One region of the Streptomyces sp. NPDC043876 genome, then DNA from elsewhere that is predicted to be linked to it. Evidence: predicted binding sites of a transcription regulator. Region 1 holds the regulator's gene; the other holds the start of a gene.
The links. The regulator HspR, encoded in region 1, represses chaperone genes until heat shock. The targets are predictions, from matches to a motif close to TTGAGNNNNNNNNNCTCAA.

Region 1 (4,409 bases):
CGGCGCAGGCAGCGGTAGGCACGGACGTCCTCGTCCTCCTCGCGCACGACGACGATCGGCTGGCCGAACAAGGTGACCATCAACGAATCGCCGGTGTGGGGGATGGCCGTGACGAGGTCGATGAACTGCCATCCGGATCGGTACGCCGATGCCATTTCGCGACGGAAGTCGCGGTCGTCGGGGGTCATGACGACACCGCCTCGGGGTGGGAGGTCCACCCGGTGTCTCCCCCGGTGCCCTGCGGAGAATCGGTCCAGCCCGTGTCGTCCTTCAGATCGTTCTTCAGAACCGGCCCGTTGGTCCAGCCGGTGTCGAACGATGTTCCTGCCGGCGCACTGGTCCAGCCGGTGTCATGGCTGGCCCTAGCGCTCCCCGCGTCTGTGTCGACGGCGCTGATTGCACCAAAAACCGCAACGGCGGAGAAAACAACGGCAAGCGCCGAGCGAAGCATTCTTTTGTACATGGTCGGCTTCGTCCTCACTTGATGGAATCCTCTCCCCCGCGTGTCCGACGATGGCTCATTCAGGCACGTCACTGCCACAGGGACGATGCATCATGTTCTTGCATGTTCAGGACCCTGGGGGGTGGAGATTTGCCCAGAAGTGGCACAAACGAGACACATCCCCACCCCGTCACGTCTCTGTGTGACGAGGGAGCGCGGCTCTACGCGGCGGCGCTCAGTACGGGCCGTATCGCAAGGGGAGAAGTTGAAAATGCCCCCTGCCTGCTTGAATTCGCTCTTCTGCAGCCCGATCCGGACGACGCGAACCAGCTGCGTCCGGTTCCTCCGTCCGTCGCATTGGCCCAACGGCTGCATCCGATTGAACGTGAGATCCAGGACCGCCGACGCAGCGCTGTAGATCTCACCGACGCTTTCGAGCCGTTCCTCGCCATCAGTGCCCAGAGCCCCGCCAACACCCACGCCATCACGGTGCTGGAGGGCTTCGAGCGGATCAACGCCGCCCTGAACCTGGCGACCGCCGAGTGCCACACCGAGGTGCTGACGGTCCAGCCGGGCGGCGCCCGGCCCTCGCTCGCCCTGACCCAGGCACTGGAGCGGGACGCCCCGCTGATCGACCGAGGGGTCAGCATACGGACCCTCTACCAGCACACCGCGCGGCACAGCCAGGGCACGCTGGCCTACGTCGACCGGATCTCCGCGGGCAAGGTGGAGATCCGTACGCTGGAAGAACTGATAGAGCGCCTCATCATCTTCGACCGCACCGTCGCCTTCATCCCCGCCAGCGACGACCGGCGGGTGGCGCTGGAGCTGCGGCACCCGGGCCTGGTCGAGTACCTCATCAAGGTCTTCGAGCAGCTCTGGCGGCGCGCTGTGCCCCTGCGCCAGGAAGTGACGTACCGGCACACCCCCGAGGGGATTTCCGGCGTCCAGCGCTCCATCGCGCAGCTCCTGGTCGAGGGGTACGTCGACGAGGCCATCGCCCGGCGGCTGGGAATGAACGTACGGACGGCACGCGCCCACATCGCGAAGCTGGCCACCGTCCTCGGCAGCGGGAGCCGCGCGCAGCTCGGCTACCTCATCGCCCAGTCGGGGATCCTGGACGGCCCGGGCAGCCTGCCGGGCGGCGGCGGCCTGACCGCCGAGCACGATCCGGACCCGGGCCTGGGCACCGGCCGCCTCGTGTGACGGCGCCGGCCGCCCCGCCCCCGTGTGCGCACGAAGGCCCCGCCCCCGGTGGGGGCGGGGCCTTCACCGCGTGCGGGCCGCCGGCGGCCGCCGGTCAGTCCAGCGGCCGCTTGGGGCGCCAGACCACCAGGGCGTTGCCCGGCTGCGGCGGCTGGTAGGGGACCAGGTCGCGCCGGTACGAGGCGTGCACCTGGGCCTCGCGCTGGCGCAGCACGGCCGCCGCCCCGTCCACGGCCGTGGACAGTTCGGCGACGCGCTGCTGGAGCGCGGCCACCTGGTTCTCCAGCTCGATGATCCGCTTGATGCCCGCCAGGTTGATGCCCTCGTCCTGGGACAGCGCCTGCACCGTGCGGAGCAGCTCGATGTCCCGGGCCGAATAGCGGCGGCCGCGCCCGGCCGTCCGGTCCGGGGAGACCAGGCCGAGGCGGTCGTACTGGCGCAGGGTCTGCGGATGCAGGCCCGAGAGCTGGGCGGCCACCGAGATGACGTAGACCGGGGTCTCGTCGGTCAGCTGATAGGGATTGCGTCGGCGGCCGTCCATGTCATGCTCCCTTCGCGGACTCGAACAGGGTGGAGCGCGGGTCCTCCGCGGCCGTGGCGTCGCGGAACGACTCCAGCGCCTCGCGGGCCTTGTCCGACAGCTCCGTCGGGACGGCCACTTCGACCGTCACCAGCAGGTCGCCGCGGGTGCCGTCCTTGCGGACCGCACCCTTGCCCCGGGCGCGCATCGTACGCCCGTTGGGGGTGCCCGGCGGCAGCTTCAGCGTCACCGCGGGGCCGTTCAGGGTCGGCACCTTGATGTCCGCGCCCAGCGTCGCCTCGGCGAAGCCGACCGGGACGGTGACCGTGAGGTTGTCGTCCTTGCGCCCGAACACCGGGTGGCTGCCGACGTGCACGACGACGTACAGGTCGCCGGCCGGACCGCCGCGCTCTCCCGGAGCTCCCTTGCCGCGCAGCCGGATCCGCTGGCCGTCGGAGACGCCCGCCGGGATCCGGACCTGCATGGTGCGCGAGGAACGGGCCCGTCCGCTGCCCTTGCAGATGTCGCAGGGGGTCTCGGCGATCAGGCCGCGGCCCTTGCAGTCCGCGCACGGATCGGTCAGCGAGAATCCGCCGCCGCTGCCGCGCGAGACCTGCCCGGTGCCGACGCAGGTCGGGCACACCCGGGGGGTGCCGTTCTTGTCACCGGTGCCCGAGCACGCCTTGCAGGGTGCCTGCGAGGACATCCGCAGCGGCACCGTGGCCCCGTCCACCGCCTCCGTGAAGGAGAGGGTGACCTCGGACTCGACGTCCTGGCCGCGGCGCGGCTGGGTGCGGGCGCCCGTACCGGCGCCCGCGCCACCGCGGTTGAACAGGCCGCCGAAGACGTCGCCCAGGCCGCCGCCGAAGCCGCCGGCGCCCGCTCCACCGCCCTGGGCGCCTCCGAAGAGGTCGCCCAGGTCGAAGTTGGAGAAGCCGCCGCCACCGCCGGGACCGGGGCGGAAGCCACCGTTCCCGAACAGCGCGCGGGCCTCGTCGTACTCCTTGCGCTTCTTGGCGTCCCCGAGGACGTCGTGCGCCTCGGAGATCTCCTTGAAGCGCTCCTCGGCCGAGGAATCACCCTTGTTGGCGTCCGGGTGGAACTCGCGGGCGAGCTTCCGGTACGCCTTCTTGACCTCGGCCTCGGTCGCGTCCTTCGGGACACCGAGGACCTTGTAGTAGTCCTTCTCGACGAAGTCCTTAGTGCTCATCCCCGGTGGCCCTCCTCTCGTGTGGTGCTGACATCAGCCCTTGTCGGGCCCGTCCGTATCCGTACCCGGCTCGGCCGCGTCCTCGGACTTGGCGGGAGCGGCCGCGCCCGGCTGGGGCTCGGCCACCGCGACGCGCGCGGGGCGGATCGTACGCTCGCCGATCCGGTACCCCGGCTGCAGGATCGCCACGCAGGTGTCCTCGGTGACGTCCGGCGCGTACGAGTGCATCAGGGCCTCGTGGATCGTCGGGTCGAAGGGCTCGCCCTCCTTGCCGAACTGCTGGAGGCCCATCTTGGCGGCGGCCGTCTCCAGCGATTCGGCCACCGACTTGAAGCCGCCGAGCAGTTCGCCGTGCTCCCGCGCCCGGCCGATGTCGTCCAGCGTCGGGAGCAGTTCGGTCAGGAGGGACGCGACCGCGATCTCCTTGACCGCGATCCGGTCCCGCTCGACCCGGCGGCGGTAGTTCTGGTACTCGGCCTGGAGCCGCTGGAGGTCCGCGGTGCGCTCGCCGAGCGCGGTGCGGGCCTGGTCCAGCTGCGCCAGGAGGGCCGTTTCCTTGCCGAGCGACTCGGCAGCTCCGGCGTCCCCGGCCGGGGCCGCCTCCTCCTTCTCGGAGGAGGCGGCGGCCTTCGGCTCGGCCGCGGCGTCATCCGCCTCGTCACCGGTGGGGACTACGGGCTCCTCCTCGAAACCCGGGGTCTCCTCCGACATCAGGCAGCGCCGCCCTTCGGCTTCTCGTCGTCGACGATCTCGGCGTCGACGACATCGTCATCGGCCTTGGCCTGCTGGGCACCCTCGGCGCCCGCGGCACCCTGGGCGGCCTGCGCGTCGGCGTAGATCGCCTGGCCGAGCTTCTGGCTGACGGCGCCGAGCTTCTCGGTCGCGGTGCGGATCTCGGCGGTGTCCTCGCCCTTGAGCTTTTCCTTCAGCTCGGCGACGGACGCCTCGACCTCGGCCTTGACGTCAGCCGGGACCTTGTCCTCGTTGTCCTTGACGAACTTCTCCGTCTGGTAGACGAGCTGCTCGCCCTG
Region 2 (4,409 bases), on a different contig from region 1:
CGCACGTCCGTCACCGGGTGCACCTCCAGCCGCTCCAGCACCTCGGCCGGTACGTCGTCCAGGTCCGCCTCGTTCCGCTTCGGGATGATCACCGTGGTGATCCCGGCCCGGTGCGCGGCCAGCAGCTTCTGCTTGACCCCGCCGATCGGCAGCACCCGCCCGGTCAGCGACACCTCGCCGGTCATGGCCACGTCCGTGCGCACCTGGCGGCCGGAGAGCAGCGAGGCCAGCGCAGTGGTCATGGTGATGCCCGCGCTCGGGCCGTCCTTGGGGACCGCGCCCGCCGGGAAGTGGATGTGCACGCCCCGGTCCTTGAGGTCGGCGACCGGGAGCTCCAGCTCCGCGCCGTGCGAGCGCAGGAAGCTGAGCGCGATCTGCGCCGACTCCTTCATGACGTCTCCGAGCTGGCCGGTCAGGGTGAGCCCGGCGGCCCCGGTCTCCGGGTCCGCCAGCGAGGCCTCCACGAAGAGGACGTCGCCGCCCGCGCCGGTCACGGCGAGGCCGGTGGCCACGCCGGGGACGGCGGTGCGCCGCTCGGCCGGGTCCTGGCCCGCCTCGGGCACGTGGTGCGGGCGCCCGATCAGGCCCCGCAGGTCCTCGGCGCCGATCCGCAGCGGCAGTTCCCGCTGCCCCAGCTCGTGCTGGGAGGCCACCTTGCGCAGCAGTCGCGCCAGCGACCGCTCCAGGGTGCGCACGCCCGCCTCGCGGGTGTACTCGCCCGCCAGCTTGCGCAGCGCGTCCTCGCCGAGGGAGACCTCCTCGGCCGCCAGGCCGGCCCGCTCCAGCTGGCGGGGCAGCAGGTGGTCCCGGGCGATGACGACCTTCTCGTCCTCGGTGTAGCCGTCGAGCCGGACGATCTCCATCCGGTCGGCGAGCGCCTCGGGGATCGACTCCAGCACGTTGGCGGTGGCGAGGAAGACCACGTCGCTGAGGTCGAGTTCGACCTCCAGGTAGTGGTCCCGGAAGGTGTGGTTCTGCGCCGGGTCCAGGACCTCCAGGAGCGCGGCGGCCGGGTCGCCCCGGTAGTCGGAGCCGACCTTGTCGATCTCGTCGAGGAGCACGACCGGGTTCATGGACCCGGCCTCCTTGATCGCGCGGACGATGCGGCCGGGCAGTGCGCCGACGTACGTCCGCCGGTGGCCGCGGACCTCGGCCTCGTCCCGTACGCCGCCCAGCGCGACCCGGACGAAGGTGCGGCCCATGGCGTGCGCCACGGACTCGCCGAGCGAGGTCTTGCCGACGCCGGGCGGCCCGACGAGGGCCAGCACGGCTCCGCCGCGGCGGCCGCCGATGACGCCGAGCCCGCGCTCGGAGCGGCGCTTGCGGACGGCCAGGTACTCGGTGATCCGGTCCTTCACGTCGCTCAGCCCGGCGTGTTCGGCGTCCAGGACCTCGCGGGCGCCGCGGATGTCGTACGCGTCCTCGGTCCGCTCGTTCCAGGGCAGTTCCAGCACGGTGTCCAGCCAGGTGCGGATCCAGGATCCCTCCGGCGACTGGTCGCTGGCGCGCTCCAGCTTCTCGACCTCCTTGAGCGCGGCCTCGCGGACCTTCTCGGGCAGGTCGGCGGCCTCGACGCGGGCGCGGTAGTCGTCGGACTCCTCGCCCTCCTTCTCGCCATTGAGTTCGCGCAGTTCCTTGCGCACGGCGTCCAGCTGGCGGCGCAGCAGGAACTCGCGCTGCTGCTTGTCGACGCCGTCCTGCACGTCCTTGGCGATGGACTCGGCCACGTCCTGCTCGGCGAGGTGGTCGCTGAGCATCTTCACGGCGAGCCGCAGGCGGGCGACGGGGTCGGTCGTCTCCAGCAGCTGGAGCTTCTGCTCCAGGGTCAGGAACGGCGAGTAGCCGGAGTTGTCGGCGAGGGCCGAGACGCCCTCGATCTGCTGCACCCGGTCCACGACCTGCCAGGCGCCGCGCTTCTTGAGCCAGCTGGTGGCGAGGGCCTTGTACTCCTTGACCAGCTCGGCGGCGACGCCGGGCAGCGGCTCGGGGACCTGCTCGTCCACGGTCTCGCCCTCGACCCAGAGCGCCGCCCCGGGCCCGGTGGTCCCGGCCCCGATCCGGACCCGCCCGCGGCCGCGGATCAGGGCCCCGGGATCACCGTCGGACAGCCGCCCGACCTGTTCGACCGTGCCCAGGACGCCGGTGGCGGCGTAGGTGCCGTCGACCCGCGGCACGAGCAGCACCCGCGGCTTCCCCGTCCCCGCGGCGGCCTGCGCGGCCTCCACCGCGGCCCGCACCTCCGCGTCGGACAGGTCCAGCGGGACGACCATCCCGGGCAGGACGACCTCGCCGTCTAGCGGCAGCACGGGCAGGGTGAGCGATTCGGACGACGAAGCCATGATTTTCCCTCCGGCAGCGAAGTTGAGCTATGCCGACTCAATGCTTGTGCGCCGCCCAATGTTCCCCAACCCCCGTTCGCCCGGGGCGAACGCGCCGGAGAGCGATGCCGACGGGTGCTGCCGAGGTGCCCGCGCCGGGGTCAGGACGCCGTGATTCGTACGTCCCCCGAGCTGGTCCGCACGGTCAGGCGCGCGGCGGCGGCCGGGTCCGTGGGGACCGCCACGTCGCGGTTGCCGGAGCTGGTGGTCAGGTCGACCCGGTAGGGGCCGCCGGGGACCCGCAGGGTGACGTCCCCCGAGCTCGCCTCGGCCGTCACGGAGGCGGGCGCCCGGGTGAAGTCGAGACGGGCGTCGCCCGAGCTGGAGTGGACCGCGGCGCTCGGGCCGCCCAGGGCCACGCCCGTGATCTCCCCCGAGGAGGTGGAGACGCGCAGCGCCCCGGAGATCCGCTCGGCCCGTACGGACCCGGAACTGGCGGCCAGCTCGGCCTCCGCCACGCCCGTCACCGTGATGGAGCCGCTGCTGCTGCCCAGCTTGACCCGGGCGACGGCGGGGACCTCCAGCCGGTAGTCGACGTAGCAGGACGTGCCGTCGCCGCAGTCGTCGGTGAAGGTCAGGGCGCCGCCGGAGATCCGCTGGCCGGGGCGCGGCAGGGTGTCGCCGCCGTAGTGGACGGTGCGGTGCACCGCGACGCCGGGGCCGGTGCCGGGGACCACCTCGATCGAGCCCCGGCGGGAGTTCCTGATCTCGACCGACGTGACGGCCTCGGTGACCGTGGCATCGGCGGTCGCGGTCCGCGTCGTCTTCTGGTCCCCGCCGCCGAGGAGGTCGGGGGTGCAGGCGGAGAGGAGCAGCGCGGCGGCGAGCGCGGCGAGGGCCGTGACCGGCGGGGCGGGGGCGCGGCGTGAAGTCATGCGCCGAGTCTCGCGGCGCGGCCGCGCCCGGTCGATGGCGCTGCTACCCCTGCCGGGGGTGGTGCCAGCCCTACCCCCGGCCCCCCTCGCGGTCAGTCGCCGGTGGCCACGGGGAGCTCGCCCGGCCTGCCCCACTCGCTCCACGAGCCGTCGTACACGGCCGGGTCCGGGTAGCCGGCCAGGACGGCCCCCAGCGCGAGCACGCAGGCGGTGACGCCCGAACCGCAGCTGACGTACAGCTGCCGGTCCCCGGCCAGTTCGCGCAGCACGGCGCGCAGTTCGGCCTCGGGGAGCATCGCGCCGCCGCGCTGGAGTTCGCCGAAGGGGAGGCTGAGCGCGCCGGGCATGTGGCCGCCGCGCAGGCCGGGGCGTGGTTCGGGGGCGGTGCCCGCGAAGCGTGCGCGGGTCCGCGCGTCGAGGACGACGGCGCGCGCCGGGTCGGCGAGGGCCCCGCCGACGGCGGCGCTGTCCACGATCAGCCCGGGGCGGGGGCGGGCGGTGAAGGTGCCGGGCGGGCCGTCGTAGCCGGCCGGCGCGCCCTCGACGGGCAGCCCGGCCGCCTCCCACGCGGGCAGTCCGCCGTCGAGCACGGCGGCCCGGTCGAAGCCCATGGCCCGCAGCATCCACCAGGCGCGGGCGCTGGAGTGGATGCCCGCCCCGTCATAGACGACGACGGTGCTGGTGTCGTCGATCCCGAGGGCGCGGACGGCCGCGGCGAAGGCCCCGGGCGAGGGCATGGTGTGCGGCGCGGGCGCGGTGTGGTCGGAGAACGCCCCGTCGAGGTCGAAGGCGCGGGCCCCCGGGATCCGCCGGGGCGCTCCCCGGTGCGGCCCCACGGAGGCGTCGGCCACGACGACCCCGTCCGCCCCGGAGCCGAGCCGCTCCGCGAGCCATTGCACCCCGACCAGCGGCCGGAGGTCTGTGTGCCGAACCGTCACTGCTGCCTCCCGGGCGCTTGGGCCCCCATCCTGCCGGACCCCCGGAGCCGGGGGCCGAGCGGGGCGGGGCGGGGCGGGGCGGGGCGGGGCGGGGCGGCGGAGACTACGGGCAGGTCCCGGGCGCGGCGAAGACGGCCAGCCGGGCGCCGTGCAGGGAGGTCACGCGGCACAGGTCGAAGTGCGCGGCCAGGGCCTGCCGTTTGACCGCCTCCCGGGGG

Region 2: lon (endopeptidase La) is a predicted target of HspR. The motif match lies at 2,362-2,380, and genes of this name have one in related genera.

The regions. Positions count from the first base shown of each region.
Region 1 covers NZ_JBWKDV010000007.1:74,779-79,187, forward strand. Annotated here, with positions in the region: gene AC0693_RS22120 ((2Fe-2S)-binding protein) at 1-188, opposite strand, end outside; gene AC0693_RS22125 (hypothetical protein) at 185-463, opposite strand; gene AC0693_RS22130 (helix-turn-helix transcriptional regulator) at 566-1,648, shown strand; gene AC0693_RS22135 (heat shock protein transcriptional repressor HspR) at 1,743-2,189, opposite strand; gene dnaJ (molecular chaperone DnaJ) at 2,191-3,378, opposite strand; gene grpE (nucleotide exchange factor GrpE) at 3,412-4,089, opposite strand; gene dnaK (molecular chaperone DnaK) at 4,089-4,409, opposite strand, start outside.
Region 2 covers NZ_JBWKDV010000009.1:8,938-13,346, reverse strand. Annotated here, with positions in the region: gene lon (endopeptidase La) at 1-2,339, opposite strand, end outside; gene AC0693_RS26110 (DUF4097 family beta strand repeat-containing protein) at 2,480-3,253, opposite strand; gene AC0693_RS26105 (sulfurtransferase) at 3,346-4,191, opposite strand; gene AC0693_RS26100 (glycosyltransferase family 39 protein) at 4,295-4,409, opposite strand, start outside.